2 regions of the Sphingobacterium sp. NPDC055431 genome follow, and region 2 is predicted to be linked to the other one. Evidence: riboswitches for the same ligand, from Rfam matches in the RefSeq annotation. Region 2 holds a riboswitch; the other holds the start of a gene.
What was found. Region 2 has a riboswitch for S-adenosylmethionine ahead of metE (5-methyltetrahydropteroyltriglutamate--homocysteine S-methyltransferase). Riboswitches for the same ligand answer to the same signal wherever they lie in the genome.
Positions count from the first base shown of each region.

Region 1: another riboswitch for S-adenosylmethionine. It lies ahead of ACWIB3_RS15660 (5-oxoprolinase); the one in region 2 lies ahead of metE (5-methyltetrahydropteroyltriglutamate--homocysteine S-methyltransferase).

Region 1 covers NZ_JBSHLH010000020.1:40,355-48,634, reverse strand. Annotated here, with positions in the region: gene ACWIB3_RS15690 (hypothetical protein) at 1-588, shown strand, start outside; gene ACWIB3_RS15685 (hypothetical protein) at 592-1,167, shown strand; gene idi (isopentenyl-diphosphate Delta-isomerase) at 1,335-1,859, opposite strand; gene ACWIB3_RS15675 (threonine aldolase family protein) at 1,910-2,944, opposite strand; gene ACWIB3_RS15670 (DUF937 domain-containing protein) at 3,039-3,716, opposite strand; gene ACWIB3_RS15665 (DUF2891 domain-containing protein) at 3,783-4,880, shown strand; gene ACWIB3_RS15660 (5-oxoprolinase) at 5,075-5,338, opposite strand; SAM-I-IV-variant riboswitch at 5,400-5,494, opposite strand; gene rpoN (RNA polymerase factor sigma-54) at 5,543-7,006, opposite strand; gene ACWIB3_RS15650 (transglycosylase domain-containing protein) at 7,234-8,280, shown strand, end outside.
Region 2 covers NZ_JBSHLH010000011.1:104,079-112,358, reverse strand. Annotated here, with positions in the region: gene ACWIB3_RS11685 (alpha-hydroxy acid oxidase) at 133-1,296, opposite strand; gene ACWIB3_RS11680 (DUF4833 domain-containing protein) at 1,415-1,939, opposite strand; gene ACWIB3_RS11675 (hypothetical protein) at 2,005-2,187, opposite strand; gene ACWIB3_RS11670 (hypothetical protein) at 2,775-2,906, shown strand; gene ACWIB3_RS11665 (APC family permease) at 3,037-4,428, shown strand; gene metE (5-methyltetrahydropteroyltriglutamate--homocysteine S-methyltransferase) at 4,494-6,803, opposite strand; SAM riboswitch class I at 6,879-6,977, opposite strand; gene ACWIB3_RS11655 (response regulator transcription factor) at 7,213-7,902, opposite strand; gene ACWIB3_RS11650 (sensor histidine kinase) at 7,921-8,280, opposite strand, start outside.

The DNA of each region.
Region 1 (8,280 bases), on a different contig from region 2:
TTTTATAGATCATATTTTTCTACCGCATTCTATACTGGTTATTCCAAGAATGCTGCTCCTAGTTATTATGATCGTGTAACCGATAAGTTTATCCCAAAGCGGAAATGGTCCGATGGGATGAAAAGCTATGTAAAGGAATGTGAACCACATATACGTCAGGCCCCCTTCCGACTGAAGCCAACGATTTTTGGTTATATCTTTATTCTAGCTTTTATTGGATTTTTTGCTTATTTAGTATATGATACGGTGAAGCCGAATCCATACCAGCAAGAGCGAGTTTCCAAGTTATCCGAACCTATGCATGGCGGAGATTTGTATTTTGGCAGGTTTACGGAAAAGAACCCGGGTACAGGCGCTCCAAAAAGTTCGGGTTTTAGTTGGTTTAAGGTAATGGATGCAGGTGAAGGAAGCTTGTTGATAGCTAAAGGAAGGGAAAAAAGTACTACTGCTAAAACTTCTATGGAAATGAATAGTACGGATTTTGACACGGAGACTGTGCCAATGAAATTAATAGGACAGGAAAGCTATCAAATCGACCTGGTTTCTGAAGACGGTAGTTTAGAAGTTAGTTTGACCGAGAAAAAATAATATATGGGAATAAAAGAGGGTATAACTGCAAAAAAGGTGATCAAGATATTTATTATTTGCATTATTGTTGGCTTCTTTCTGTTTGTACTTGCTATAATTCAGACCGTTAAGACCAAGTCTACCAACATCAGTAAAAAAGCACCATATAAGGAGGTTTTGGGCAAGGAATTGGTAACAAATAGACCAGTGCGATTGTTTATGGAGCAAACCCCTACAAAAAAGGATTATCCTTATGCGATGTCTGATACCAATCAAACTTCTTGGAAGTCCTATACAGCTATGTTGCAAGCCGAAGAACCTGTCATCAAACTGAGCGATTCGGTTGAGGCCAATGCCAAGTTAGTTTTTGATAAAGCTGTCATGTATACCAATGGGGTTTCTGGTTCATCTTATCCCAGACTGTTTGGGACCTTGACGAGTTCAGATGGAAAAACCTATAAGGTTGAATTTCGTTGGGGTGAATATGATTACAATTATCCCTGGAAAGTCAGTCAAAAAGGCTATTTATTTGAATTGGCTCCTTGGCAAAATGAAAAAGATACAGCCCACTATTATTTGCCAAATGCAGAATGGTGGTAGGTTAGGAGATTTAAGACATAAGACACAAGAGCTTTAGTAATCTAATGCCTTTTATCCAAAAGGCTGATTAGATGAATTAAAGAGAATCGAACAGAATCTTGCTATTATTCAGAGTTGGAAGTGAGAAAATAGAAGGTTTACACTTCTGAGGTCTTATGTCTATGGTCTTATTTCTCTAATAAATGTTTAATCTTAGGGAATATCAGTTTAAACCAGAAGGTATAGTCTTGTGGGTTTTTCTTGAGGTCATTTTCGATTTGAGCAACACTGCTATATTTTAGAGCTTGAACTTCATCTTGATTTGGGTTTGGGATATCCTCATTGAAATTACCGATGAAGATGTGGTCAAATTCATTTTCCCAAAGGCCATTTTCTAGGTGTTCTTCATAGCTCAGCTGGAAAACCTCTTTGATGTCTATGTGGATTCCCAGTTCTTCAAAAGTTCGTCTCTTGGCAGCTTCTATTGTTGTCTCATTAGGTCGAGGATGTCCGCAGCAGCTGTTGGTCCATAGTCCGGGGCTGTGGTATTTTGAATCCGCACGTTGTTGTAATATCAGATTACCTTGATCGTCCAAAAGGAATACAGAGAAAGCACGATGTTTTCGGTTTTGAAGGTGAGCCTCTTGTTTTTCCATTTGGCCAATTTCATTGTCCTGTTGATCTACCAATATCACAAATTCTTCTACAGTCATAGTCTAGATTTAGGGTATTCTCCTAAAATAAGGAATTATGGCTATTTAACCTAAAAAGCCTGAGGAAGATCTGCGATAAACTGATCTATGACTGATTCAGCTGTTGCCCAGGAGGTCACTATCCGTACCACGGCCTTATCACTATTTAACTTCTGCCAAACATAGAATTCATATTTTTTATGGAGTTCTTTTATGGCGGAATATGGAAGGATAGGGAAGATTTGGTTGCTAACGGGTTTGCTAGAGAATTCAAAGCCTCTGGATTGGAATGCATCAGCTATTTTAGCGGCCATTTGGTTGGCATGTTTTCCTAGGTCAAAAAACAGGTTGTCTTCAAACAGTGCGTAGAATTGTGCCCCTAAGATTCGACCTTTAGCCATTAGAGCTCCTTTTTGCTTGATATAGTAATCGAAACCATGAGCGAGTTCTTTGTTTTTGAATACAATGGCTTCACCTAATAATCCAGCATTTTTTGTTGCCCCGATGTAGAATACATCTGCAAGAATTGCTAAATCTTCGATGTTCAGGTCAGCATAGGCTGAAGTCAGTGCAGTAGCCAGCCTAGCACCGTCTACAAATAATATCAATCCATTTGATTTACAGAATGAGGAGATTTCTACCAATTCTGCTTTGCTGTAGATGCTTCCGATTTCTGTGCACTGCGAAATATAGACCATAGCAGGTTTGACCATATGGTTGTCGGTATGGTAATCTAGGGCAGCTTGTATTCCCGGAATGGAAATTTTACCATCTTTGTTGGGGATACAATTGATTTTGTGTCCTGTATTTTCAATGGCACCAGTTTCATGGACCTCAATATGTCCGGTATCGGCAGCAATCACGGATTCGTATGGTTTAAGGAGATGGCTAATGACCAGCATGTTTGCTTGGGTACCTCCAGAAACAAAATAGATCTCAGCATCTGGATTGTTGATTCTTTTTTTGATGAAAGATTTTGCTTTTAGGCTGAGGTTATCTTCCCCATAACCGGCTTCCTGATCAAGATTGGTTTGGGATAGAAGGTTTAATATATTGGGGTGAGCACCCTCACTATAATCGTTTTTGAAGCTTATTTTAGATTGCATGTGTAAATATAATCGTTTTCGCAATCGGATGGAATAAAATAAAAAAAGGATTGATCAAATTGACCAATCCCTTTGTGGTTGTATAATTATTCGTTTATTTTCCAAACATTCCAGCAAGGCTATCCAAGATGTTGCCTTTAGCACTATTGTCGTTTTTCTGGTCGAAAAACTGTCCAACTAAATCACCTAAACCACCTGCAATATTAGGTTGTGATGAGCTAGCAGTGCTAGAACCACCGCCTCCTAATACGCTTCCGATCAAATCACCGATTCCGCCTCCTGAAGCACCGGCATTTGACGAGCCACCTCCAAGGATGCTTCCTAAAAGGTCTCCAATCCCTCCGCCGCCAGTTCCAGCGTCAGCTTGTTTCTTTTTACCTAAATAACCCATTACCAAAGGAGCCAATAGTGCTAAAATGCCACCGATTTTCCCCATGCTAATTCCTGATTTTTCAGAAAGGGATTGTTTTACCGTATCGGTGTTGCGACCAAAGATGTGATTTACAATTTTATCTTCATCTTCTGTTGGTCCTTGATTAAATAATCCTGCTAGGTTATCGAATATCCCCCCAGAGTGGTTATCCAATGCTTTTTGTATGCCTTGAGCTTGTTCAGGGCCCTTTTGCGCATTGTAATTCAAGGCAGACATCATCAATGGGATAGCTGCAGAAACAACCCATTGGGTTTGGTTTTTATCAAGTCCTAATTTTTCTGATATTCCTTCAGTAGCTTGTGAACCAATGCTTCCTGAAATTAAGTCACTAATGTTCATATTGTAGATTGTTATTGTTTATAAATGTTATTTTTATAACTCAAATATATTGCCAATTTTACTAGTATGAAAAAAATATGTTCAAACATCTTTGCGCTTACGGTTCTTTTGTTCTATGGTTGCAATAACCCATCGAAAAATGAAGAAGGAGTGCAAGTCGAAGACGTGAAATTATCCCTTGAATTAGCACAGGAAATTTATGCCATGCCGACCCATTGTATTGAGGTGGAGTATCCCAATAAGTTAGGCCAAGTCTTGGGGTCAGGAGCTGATCTTAAATCGCCCAAATCCCTTCGGCCTGTCTTTTATGGATGTTTTGACTGGCATTCCTCTGTTCATGGTTATTGGTCAGTAATAAAATTGCTGAAGGCATTTCCTGAACTAGATAAAGAAGGGAATATGAGGAAAGTGTTGAATAGCCATATTACGCCTGAGAATGTGCAAACTGAAATTGCTTTTTTCAATGACAAGAACAATTTAGGGTTTGAAAGGACTTATGGTTGGGCTTGGCTGTTCAAGTTGCAAGAAGAACTGGCAAATTGGGAAGATGAGGATGGGCAGCGCTGGAAAGTGGCTTTACAGCCATTAGTGGATCTGTTGGTCAAGCGATATATCGAATATCTCCCAAAATTGGTATACCCAATTAGGGCGGGACAACATGATAATTCGGCCTTTAGTTTATCGCTTTCTTTGGATTATGCCAATTCCGTAGGGGATGAGGCCTTTAAGAAATCCATTCAAGAAAACTCAATGCGTTTGTTCCAAAACGATAAGAATTGTGATCTGGCCTATGAACCGAGTGGATATGATTTTCTTTCCCCATGTTTAGAAGAAGCTTATTTGATGAGTAAATTGATGGAAAAGAATGAGTATTTAACGTGGTTGAAAGGATTTATGCCAGGATTGTTTGACCCTTCCTTCGAATTGAAACCCGAAATAGTTAAGGATAGGACGGACGGTAAATTGGTTCATTTGGATGGTTTGAATTATAGCCGAGCAGCATGTCTTTCCGGCATCAGTAAAATCGATGGAAGTTTGAAGCATTTAAAAGGCAATGCTATAGAACATTTTAACTTCTCCATAGCTAACTTAAGTGCTGAAGACGACTATATGGGAAGCCATTGGCTAGGAACGTTCGCACTGTACGCGATAGGGAGGTTTTAGGGATAGTATTGAGATGTGAGATATGAGTATTGGGATATTAACCGTACTGACTCATTTTTATTGTATTGAGATGTGAGATATGAGTATTGAGATATTAACCGTACTGACTCATTTTTAAAGTATTGAGATGTGAGTACAAAGGTATTAACCTTTATATCTCACATCTCAGATCTCATATCTCACATCTCCCTAACCTAACATAAAGGAATTAATTTATTTTCAGATAGTTTCACTGGGACACTTTGGATCTGGGTAAAGCCGTCTTCCGTACTGATTATGGCTGACAGATCGATTCCGCGATTGGATAGTGCGGAAATCAATGCAGTCCTAAAAGCTGTTTTGTTTGCACCCCAATTGGATTTTACCAAATCATTGTTCAATACAACTAATTCGTTGGTGGAATAGTGGTGGAATTTCTCCACTAGGTGCTGGTGTAAGGGTTTTGTTGTGTTCGACATACAATTAATGTTTAAAGGGTTTAACCATAATTGCATTCAGAGGCGTCTTAAAAGACTTTGCAATATTCGTTTATTTTGGCTTGTTGCCCGTATCGATTTACCACCGCGGTGTCTGTCACTCGGTTGGTATTGCATCTGCAATTCTGAATACTCTACAAACTTAGTAGATTATATTTTAATATGCAAGTGTCAAATAAAAATTTTCTATAATTCTTTTCTCAGGCGGGCAACAGGGATATTCATGGCCTCGCGATATTTTGCAACTGTCCTACGGGCAATGGAATAGCCTTTTTCTTTTAAAATCTCTGTTAGTTTCTCATCTGCCAGAGGTTTTCTCTTATCCTCATTGGCGATGCATTCTTCCAAGATTTTCTTGACTTCCTTGTTGGAAACCTCTTCACCGGACTCAGTCTGAATGGCTTCAGAGAAGAAAGATTTTAAAAGGAAAGTGCCAAATTCGGTTTGGACATACTTGGAATTCGCAACACGGGAAACCGTTGAAATGTCCATTTCGATCTTGTCGGCAATATCCTTCAAGATCATAGGTTTCAGCATTCTGTCATCACCTGTTAAGAAATAGTCATATTGATATTCCATAATGGCATTCATGGTTTTCAACAAAGTCTGCTGTCTTTGTTTGATGGCGTCGATAAACCATTTTGCAGAGTCCAGTTTCTGTTTAACAAACTGAACGGCCTCACGCATTTTCTTGTCGTTCTTTTCGGCTTTTTCGTAATGTTCAAACATTTCCTGGTAGGAGCGGGACACACGAAGCTCTGGTGCGTTCCTGCCATTTAAGGTCAGGTGCAGGACACCGTCGTTGTTGGAGATATGGAAATCTGGGATAATCTGCAATTGCTTACCAGCAACAGCTCCTGAATCGCCTGGTTTAGGATTCAGTTTTAAGATTTCGTTTACAATTTCTTTAAGCTCTTCGGAGTTTACTCCCAATTGCTTTTCGATTTTATCGTAATGTTTTTTGGTGAATTCATCCAAGTAGTTCTCTACAACCAATTGGGCCTGTTGAATTATTGGATTATTTTGATCTTTCTTACGAAGTTGTATGCTCAAGCATTCCTGAAGATTTCTGGCGCCAATTCCCGCTGGGTCAAAGGTTTGAACAATTTTCAGCATCTCTTCAACCTCATCTTCTTCAACGATGACATTTTGGGAAAAGGCTAGGTCGTCGATCAGAGAAAGGATAGGTCGGCGCAGATAACCATCATCATCCAAGGAACCGATGATTTGTTGGCCTAGTACATAATCTTTATCAGAAAGGGCAAGTAAGTCAAGCTGATTTTGAAGATTTTCAAAGAAGGAGTCTTGGACTGCGATAGGGATTTCTTTTTTACCATCCTCATCATCATGGTCATAACCTCCACCGTAATCTTTATAGTCGTCTTCCTGGATATATTCATCTACGCTGAATTCGTCATCATAGCTATTGTCTTCCATGTTGAAGTCGTCATCCGGATCTTTGTCTGGGTATTCTTCGACAGGGTCGTTCATGTTGGTCAAACTACCATCTTCCAAGGCTGGATTCTCTTCAAGTTCTTCTTTGATACGGGCATCTAATGATACAGTAGGTACCTGAAGCAATTTTATGAATTGAATTTGTTGCGGTGAAAGTTTCTGTAATAATTTTTGTTGTAGTGTTTGCTTTAACATGTCCCCGATAAATAAGTCAGGTAAAAATAGGGAATAATATTCAATAAGATAAAATTGTTGTAAACAAAAGAGAATTTAGGAACAGTTTTTGCTATTATAAGTCTCGGAAAAACAGCCTAGTTAAAAACCAAAAATTTCATTTGTTAAATTTCGTTAATTTTCATTTCAAGGTTCATTTTTGGGCGAATTGATATGATTTTTTCCAAAGTTTTGTTCATATTTACCGTATGTTTAGACGAGTCCGGAACAAATTTTTGCGTATCGCACTGATTGTTATTTACTTTATTATCTTATTTACTTGCGCGGTACAAATTAACTTCCTAGGCTTGTTCGGATCATCGCCTACTAAGAAAGAAATATTGTTGCCTGAACTGAATGTTTCTTCCGAACTTTTTACCGCCGACTCTGTTTTAGTCGGTCGCTATTACAAGCAAGATCGTGATCCTGTCCCTTATGATAGTATTTCTCCAAATATCGTTAATGCCCTAATTGCTACTGAAGATGTTCGTTTTAGAAAGCATCATGGGGTGGATTTTATTGGGTTGTTTGGCGGAGTGTTTTCAACTTTAAGTGGAAGTGATCGAGGTGCAAGTACTATTACCCAGCAACTTGCAAAGAATTTATATAGAACTCGCTACAAGGATGCTCAAGGACTGTTAGGGAAGATCCCGGGAGTTGGTCTGTTGGTCACAAAGTACAAGGAATGGATGACTGCCTTCAAATTGGAGAGCAAATACAGCAAAGAAGAAATCTTGACGATGTACCTGAATACCGTTTCGTTTAGCAATAATGCCTACGGTATTAAGTCGGCATCTGTAAGGTATTTTGATAAGCTGCCAAGTGAAGTTACCGTCAATGAAGCTGCTGTTTTGGTCGGTATGTTGAAGGGTACTACCTATTATAATCCAATCAGAAATCCTAAGAACGCTCTGCAACGTAGAAACGTCGTTCTAAACCAAATGGAAAAAGAAGGTTATCTGAAAAAGGATGAAGTAGCAACCCTGAGTAAAGATTCCTTGGGCTTGAACCTGAATAATCAGGAAGTTCGCAATTCCAACGATTCCTACCTTCGTACGGCAGTCGAAAAATGGTTGGAAGAATGGGGTGAAGAAAACGAAATTGATATCTATACCAGTGGTCTGAAAATATATACAACTATTGATTCCAGGATGCAGGAAATTGCTGAAACTGTTGTTTCAACCAAGATGAAGGAATTGCAACAGCGTCTGGACAATGTTTGGGGAAATGATCTGCCATGGAGAGATAAAGAAGGT
Region 2 (8,280 bases):
ACGGTTTTCATGAATAGGTTGCTTCATAAAGTTGTCCAATGTACATCAAAAAAACGGGAACAAATGGGGCTGGGTACAAAAAAATAGGCTATAAAAGAGTTTATAGCCTATTTTTTACAAGAAATTATCGAGTTACAATAATCTTGAAGGGAACTGTTTTATATTTTCAATACTTAATTGTTGCATGACTTGATAAAGTTGCGCTTTAAACATGTTAATGGTATGGTCTCCACCTTCATCGCCTAAGGCACCCACTCCATACATGAATGGTCTTCCCATAAAATTGAAGTCAGATCCCACTGCATAGGCGCGTCCAAGGTCTACACCTGATCGGATACCTCCATCCAACATGATCTTAACCTTGCTGCCATAGCTGGTATTTTGTGTCAAGCGGATCAAGGAATGGATAGAAGATTCACCGGCATCAATCTGTCTACCGCCATGATTGGAAACAATTACGCCATCGACCCCGATGGAAATTGCAGCTTCCATATCTTCTTGGGTTGTGATGCCCTTCAATAGCAGTGGACCTGGCCATAGATCACGGATGGCCTTTACCTTTTGGATGTTTACTTTACCTGTAAAGGTCTTGTTCATGAATTGCCCCAGTTGGGATAGGTCAAGACCTTTTTCCATATAGGGTTGTAGGGTTGCAAAATTTGGGATGCCGTGCTGCAGGGTCTTGATTCCCCATTCAGGACAGATCATGGCCTGGAATATATTGCTGATATTCATTTTGGGAGGCATGGACAGTCCGCTCTTGATTTCGCGATAGCGAAGGCCAAAGGATGGTACATCGACCAATACCACGAGCACTGGACATTCCACGGCTTTAAGCCTATTTAATATATCGTCACGAAGGCGATCTTCGGTAGGGTGATAGAGCTGGAACCAGGCTTCGCCATTGGAAACTTCGGCAATTCTTTCAATGCTTGAGGTCGATACCGTACTCAGGATATAGGGAACATTGTTCTTTGCTGCTGCCTTAGCCAATATTTCGGGTGCATTAGGCCACATCAGACCCTGCAAACCGATGGGGGAAATCCCAAAAGGTGCGGAATAGGTTTTTCCGAAGAGTTCAACGGACATATCAATATCTCCGGAAACATGGAGGTATTGCGGCTTTAAAAGAATATCATCAAAATCATTCTCATTTCTGGCCAAATTGAGCTCTTCATTACATCCGCCTTCCAGGTAATCAAATGCAAATTTTGGAATGCGCCATTTCGCTCTTTTCTTCAAGTCAGCTACAGAAGGATACCCTGGGTTATAGGGATACTTGATTTTTACACTCATTTTTATTTAAGATTTAGGTGGTGCCCACGAAATTACGGTTAAAAAATTGAAATATCCATCCTGTGCTATGCGGTGGGAACCAGAAATAGCTATTTAAAATATTTTAAAAATGGGACTTTTAGTCGATCAGGAGTTTCTCTACGACCTCTTTGTTTTTGGAAGTTCCGTAAAAAAGAATGTAATCGACCTTGGTTGTTAAGCCAGATGTGCCATCTTTTTGTCTAATGAAAATCCTGTTTACTTTTATTTTTAGCCCATTGACGGTAGTCACAACGTAGGCCTTGCCTTTTGTTGGAACGGTCAGGTAAAATTTCTGACTGGGAAGCGATACAATGGTTGCTTCGTAGGTATGGGCGTCAATAGGCTTGGCTTCGATGCCATAGGCAAAGTTTTTCTGAATACCGGTAAGGGGTCTTATTTCTCCGGACTTATCAAATATTTGGCGATATACCCGGATGGGTTCATCTTCGTCCACTTTATTTGAGCCATTCTTATTCAGGTCGTAGATAAAGGTGTTCTTACCTCGATTGTGTTGGATATAGAAGAGCAGGTTTTCTTTGTTGGTTGGAGTAGGGTAGCCTTCTTGGGCTTGTGCATAGTGAGTAGTAACGAATATCAGTAAGCTCAAAATGAATCTATTCATCTTATTTATTTTGATGGGAAGTTACTGATATTCGCATTAAGTGATAATGAAATTTTAGTTAAAGTTTAATTTGTTCCCCCGCGTCCCCCAAACAGCTTGGAAATCAACCATATTACGAGGACAACGGCGCCAATCACCAAGATGATTCCCCACCACATCCCTGCTTTAAAAATTCCTTCAATTAACGAACAGCTGCTGAACAATGATGTTGTCAGTGCAAGTGCCAAAAATCCAATATATCTATTCATAGTTCTGTGTTTAGTTTATTAAACAATTTCAAAATGATAATGTTTGATTTGGAGGTCTACAGTGGGAATGGCCATAAAGGTGAAATGATTCTCTTCGTTACTTTTGGAGCCTTCTTTAGCGCATTTTGATTCTGAACGTATAGTGAGGAATCTGTATGGTTTTCTTATACCCATGCGTGTCATCCTGGACCGAAGGTGCAGGAACCTTTCGCCAAGATTATTTGTCTGGTTCCGAGAACCTTCGTGCTTCAGGTTGACAGGGGTAAAGGATGATTTTTGAGCTATACTGCCCTAGAAGGGCAGATTTATTTTAGCAATCCCATCGCACAGGGCAACGGCATTCTTTCCATTTTTCCGCCATTGGAAATAAGCCGGTGGCTAAGGGGCTTCCTTCGGAAGGATAATGTTTGTCTACAAAGAGAACCCACAGCGTGGGTGAAATATTTTTCAATGAATCTTTCTGTGGAAAGAAAATAGATTGCTCATCTTACGATTTCGCAATGATAACAATCCATTAAAAAAAACAGTAATAGATTCTTCGTTTCACTCTGAATCCCTCTCAGAAAACTTCTGATTCTGAACAATTCGTGAAGAATCTGTTCGGTACTCCAGCAAAAGGCTCTGTCATCGTCAATCGAAGATTGACGAACTGTACGCCAATACCGGTTTATTTACAGGAAAGCTATGCTATGTTCCGAGAACCTTTCTTCTTCAGGTAACGGCATGATACGCTGATACTGTGTGAGATGTCTCATTTACGCTAATAAATGTGGTAACAACAATTTTATGAAATAAGAAAATTATTAACATAATAATTATTTGTACGTTTGGTGAATATAATAACCAATTATGAATAAAAAACTCAATTTATGGGACTCCATTATGATTGTCATGGGTTCTATGATTGGAAGTGGGATCTTTATTGTTTCATCGGATATGATGCGACAGTTAGGGTCGGGCTATTGGCTGATTGCTGTATGGCTGATTACTGCGGTTGCGACCATTGCTGCCGCAATCTGTTATGGTGAACTTTCTTCGATGTACCCTAAAGCTGGTGGACAATATACCTACCTGACTGAAGTCTTTGGGAAAATGACTGGCTTTCTGTATGGATGGAGCTTATTTGCCGTGATCCAGACAGGAACCATTGCCGCTGTTGCGGTTGCTTTTGGCAAATTCGCCGGCTACCTCTTTCCACAGCTGAATGATGCAGCTCCCATTTACCAGAATGGCACCTTTATGATCACCTGGATGCAGATCCTTGCCATTGGAATCATACTGTTGTTAACTTTTATCAACAGTAAGGGGGTGCGGAGTGGCAAGATTGTCCAATCCGTCTTCACCTCTTCCAAGGTCATTGCCCTATTGGCCCTGATCGTTGGCGGGCTTCTATTGATCGAGAGCAATCAGTTTTCAGGGAACATGAGCTTCGGTTGGTCTGCTTCGCAAAATCTGGACCATTCAAGCTGGAAAGAGATTTCAGGTAATGTGTTGCTTGGTGGAATTGCTGCGGCCATGGTAGGTTCGGTTTTCAGTAGTGTAGCCTGGGAAAATGTAACCTTCGTGGCGGGGGAGATTAAGAATGCGAAGAAGACTGTGGTAATAGCCATGGTGATCGGAACCAGCTTGGTGATGATCCTCTACCTGTTTGCCAATTATGTTTATTTAGCCACTTTAAATCGAGAAGAAATTGCCTTTGCCGCGAATGATCGTGTTGCGATAGCTGCTGCTGAAAAGTTATTGGGAAGCGCAGGGACCATTATCATGGCCATATTGGTGATGATCTCAACCTTTGGATGCGTGAATGGAATTGTGCTTTCAGGAGCAAGGGTTTTTCAGAGCATGGCCAAGGATGGCCTTTTTCTGAAGCAGGCCATTCCAAACAACAAGAATGATGTTCCGGAAAGGTCCCTGTGGTTTCAGGGAATCTGGGCTTCGCTATTGTGTTTGAGCGGGCAGTATGGGAACCTATTGGACATGGTGTCCTTTGTGATCGTGATTTTCTATATGATCACGGTCCTGGCGATGATGTATCAGCGCTGGAAGAGACCTGATCTGGAAAGACCCTATAAAACATTCTTATATCCTATCCCTCCATTGGTCTATCTCTTGATCGGAACAGCTTTCTGTGTGCTTTTGATCTTGTATAAACCACAGTACACCTGGCCTGGGTTTATATTGATCCTGATGGGAGTGCCGATCTATTATTTTGCCAATCGAAAGAAACCTGTATTAAAATAAATGATAAGTAAAAGGCCGAACAAAAATTGCTCGGCCTTTATCTTATTTTAAATTACTAATGTTTCTTATTCAGCTCTTAGGATTTTGGCAGCTTCTACCATAGATTCTAAGGCAGCTTTAGTTTCTGGCCAAGCACGAGTCTTCAGACCACAGTCAGGGTTTACCCATAATTGCTCTGCAGGAACTACTGCTTTTGCTTTGCGTAATAAGTTAACCATCTCTTCTGTGCTAGGAACACGTGGAGAGTGGATATCATATACACCTGGACCAATATCGTTAGGATATTTGAAGTCTGCGAAAGCATCTAACAGTTCCATTTGAGAACGAGAAGTCTCGATGGTGATTACGTCAGCATCCATGGCAGCGATATCTTGGATAATATCGTTGAACTCAGAATAGCACATGTGCGTGTGGATTTGTGTATCGTCATCAACATTGGATGAAGAAACGCGGAATGCACGTACAGCCCAGTCTAAGTATTCCTGCTGATCAGCTTTGCGTAGAGGAAGTCCTTCACGGATAGCTGGCTCATCAATTTGGATGATCTTGATACCTGCTTTTTCCAATGCCTGAACTTCGTCCAAGATTGCCAAAGCGATTTGGTATGTAGTTGTAGAACGAGGTTGGTCGTTACGTACGAATGACCATTGTAAGATGGTTACAGGACCAGTCAACATTCCTTTTACAGGACGGTTAGTCAAAGACTGCGCATAAGCAGACCAACGAACAGTCATGTCTTCAGGACGGTAAACATCACCAAAAATAATTGGAGGTTTAACACAACGAGAACCGTAAGATTGAACCCATCCGTTTTGTGTGAATGCATATCCAGCTAATTGCTCACCGAAGTATTCCACCATGTCATTACGTTCGAATTCACCGTGTACCAATACATCGATATCTAAATCTTCCTGTAAACGGATTGTTCTTTCTGTTTCAGCAGCGATTTCTTTATCGTATTCTTCTTGAGAGATGGCACCTTTTTTCAAGTCAGCTCTCCATTTACGAACATCCTTAGTTTGTGGGAATGAACCGATTGTAGTGGTTGCGAATCCTGGAAGATTGAACTTCGCTTGTTGCGCTTCTTTACGAGCGTTGAAAGTAGAAGTACGCTTAGCATCTTCATCAGTGATGTTGCTGACGCGGTTTTTAACCTCTGGTCTGTGGATTAATGGAGAAGTACGGCGGCTTTCAGCAGCTTCTTTGTTTGCGTCGAAACGTTTTTGTGTTTCAGCATCAACTTCACCTTCAGCCAATACTGCAAGGTCTTTTACCTCAGCTAATTTTTGTTTAGCGAATGCTAACCAGTTTTTAACCTCAGCAGGTAGGGACTCTTCATTGTTCTCATTGTCCAAATCAAAAGGAACATGCAATAAAGATGAAGAAGGAGCGATCCATACACGGTCTTTTCCTAAAGCATCAACAGCTTGTTTGATTTTTTTCAATGAGTTTTCGTAGTCGTTTTTCCAAATGTTACGGCCTTCAACAACACCTAATGAAAGGGTTAGGGAAGCAGGAACTTTGGATAATATCGTGTCAAGTTGGTTTTCACCACGAACTAAGTCTAGGTGTAACGCATGCACAGGAAGGTTAACAGCAATGTCTTCGTTGTTTCCTAATGCCTCGAAGTATGTAGCAACGATTAATTTGATGCCTTTGGCAGCTGCAGCTAACTTTTCGAATACTTTTCCGTAAAGAGCTTTGGTAGCATCATCGATATCTAAAGCCAAGAAAGGCTCATCGATCTGCACGTATTTAGCGCCAGCATCAGCAAGTTTAGCCAAGATCTCTTCGTATACTGGAAGTAATCTGTCGATTAGATCGATACGGTTAAAATCAGCTTCTTTTTCTTTACCTAACAATAAGTAAGTGATAGGGCCAATCAGGACAGGTTTAGTTTCGATACCTGATTGTTTTGCTTCATTGTATTCACTTAGGAATTTTTCTGAAGTCAGTTTGAATTCTTGATCTTTCACGAATTCAGGAACGATATAGTGGTAGTTTGTATCAAACCACTTGGTCATTTCCATGGCAGTTACATCAACGCCACCTTCTTGGAAACCACGAGCCATCGCAAAATATAAGTCTAGGTTATATTGGCGATCGATTTTGTTCAAAAGGGAGTTGTAACGAGCGGGAATAGCTCCAACAGTTAAAGATAAGTCTAGGACTTGGTCATAGAATGAGAAATCATTCGATGGGATCAATTCGATACCTGCATCTTTTTGAGTCTTCCAATTGCTTTCACGGATTTTAAGTCCAGCCTGCAATAATTCTTCCGCGCTGATTTTCTTTGCCCAGTAAGCTTCGTTAGCTTTCTTCAGTTCACGGAAAGCACCCACACGTGGGTAGCCTAAATTGTTTGTTAATAGCATATAGTTCTCTACTAAATTAAATAAATTCCAATAAGTCTTTTTGCTAAGAGAAGGCTACCTAGGATTCCTGTAACCAGCTTATCTTTCCCAATCGGGGTAGAATGTAGCACCTTGTCAAGTGACAGGTTGCTAAGGCTTCATCGGGTCTAGTCCCTCTGCCTTTCTCTATAAGCGTCGGCTAAGTTATGGATAAGATTTTTATTTTCCAAGGAAAATCTTTAGACTATCAGACAAAAGACACAAGACAATAGAAAAGCTGAGGTCCTTAAACAACCATAAGAAAGGGGAATAGTGTAAACTATTCCCCTTTCTTATGGTAATAATATTTTTATCTTTAGGACATGAAATTGGACAGATATTTATCCCATATCTTCAGTCTACTGTCTTATGTCTATTGTCTCAAGTCTTTTTAGCTAACCAACAATTTATATCCTTTACCATGCACATTGACGATTTCCACGTTTGGATCTTCTTTGAGGTATTTCCTCAGTTTACTTAGGAATACGTCCATGCTTCGGCCGGTAAAGTAATTGTCGTCATGCCATATTTTGATCAGGGCTTCTTCGCGGGTCAGGACATCGTTTTTCTTTAAGCAAAGCAAACGAAGCAACTCGGCCTCCTTGGTAGACAGTTTCTGCTGTTGACCTTTGTAGGAGATAATCTGACTGGTGTAATCGAAGAAATAATCGCCGATCTCAAACTTGTCTGATACTTCTTCTTCTTTGTCCTTGGAAGCTCTCTTTAATAGCGCATTTATTCTCAATAAAAGTTCTTCAACACGGAAAGGCTTGGTGATATAGTCGTCACCACCTAGTTCGAAGGCCTGGGTTTTGTCCTCCATCATGCCTTTTGCAGTAGCATAGATGATAGGGACCGTCTGATTGATCTTGCGGATATCCTTTCCAAGGGAGAAGCCATCTTTTTTGGGCATCATGACATCCAGGATGCAAAGGTCGAATTCTTCCTTTCGGAAGGCATCCATTCCTTCTTGACCATCTGTACAGAGCACAACGTCAAATTTTCCTTTTAATTCAAGATAATCCTTCAGTAATTCGCCCAAATTAGGATCATCTTCTGCTAATAATATCTTTTGATTCATACTTTTCTCTTTCTTATGTTATGCTACTTCCTTGGATGCGTCCTTTAAAGGAAGCGTTACTTCAAATTGTGTGCCTTTATCTTTTTCGCTTTTTACGGAGATTTTTCCGTTCAGTCTTTTGATGATATCGTTAACATAGCTTAGCCCTAGACCGAAGCCTTTCACGTTGTGGATATTTCCCGTAGGTATGCGATAGAACTGGTCAAATATCTTTTCCTGTTGGTCCTTGGTCATTCCCATTCCCTTGTCTGCAACTGATATTACGATACTGTTCCCTCTATTAAAAGTCTTAAAAGTGATTTCTGGTTTTTCTTGAGAGTATTTAATTGCATTGTCGACCAGGTTGAACATCACATTGGAAAGGTGAAGTTCATCGCC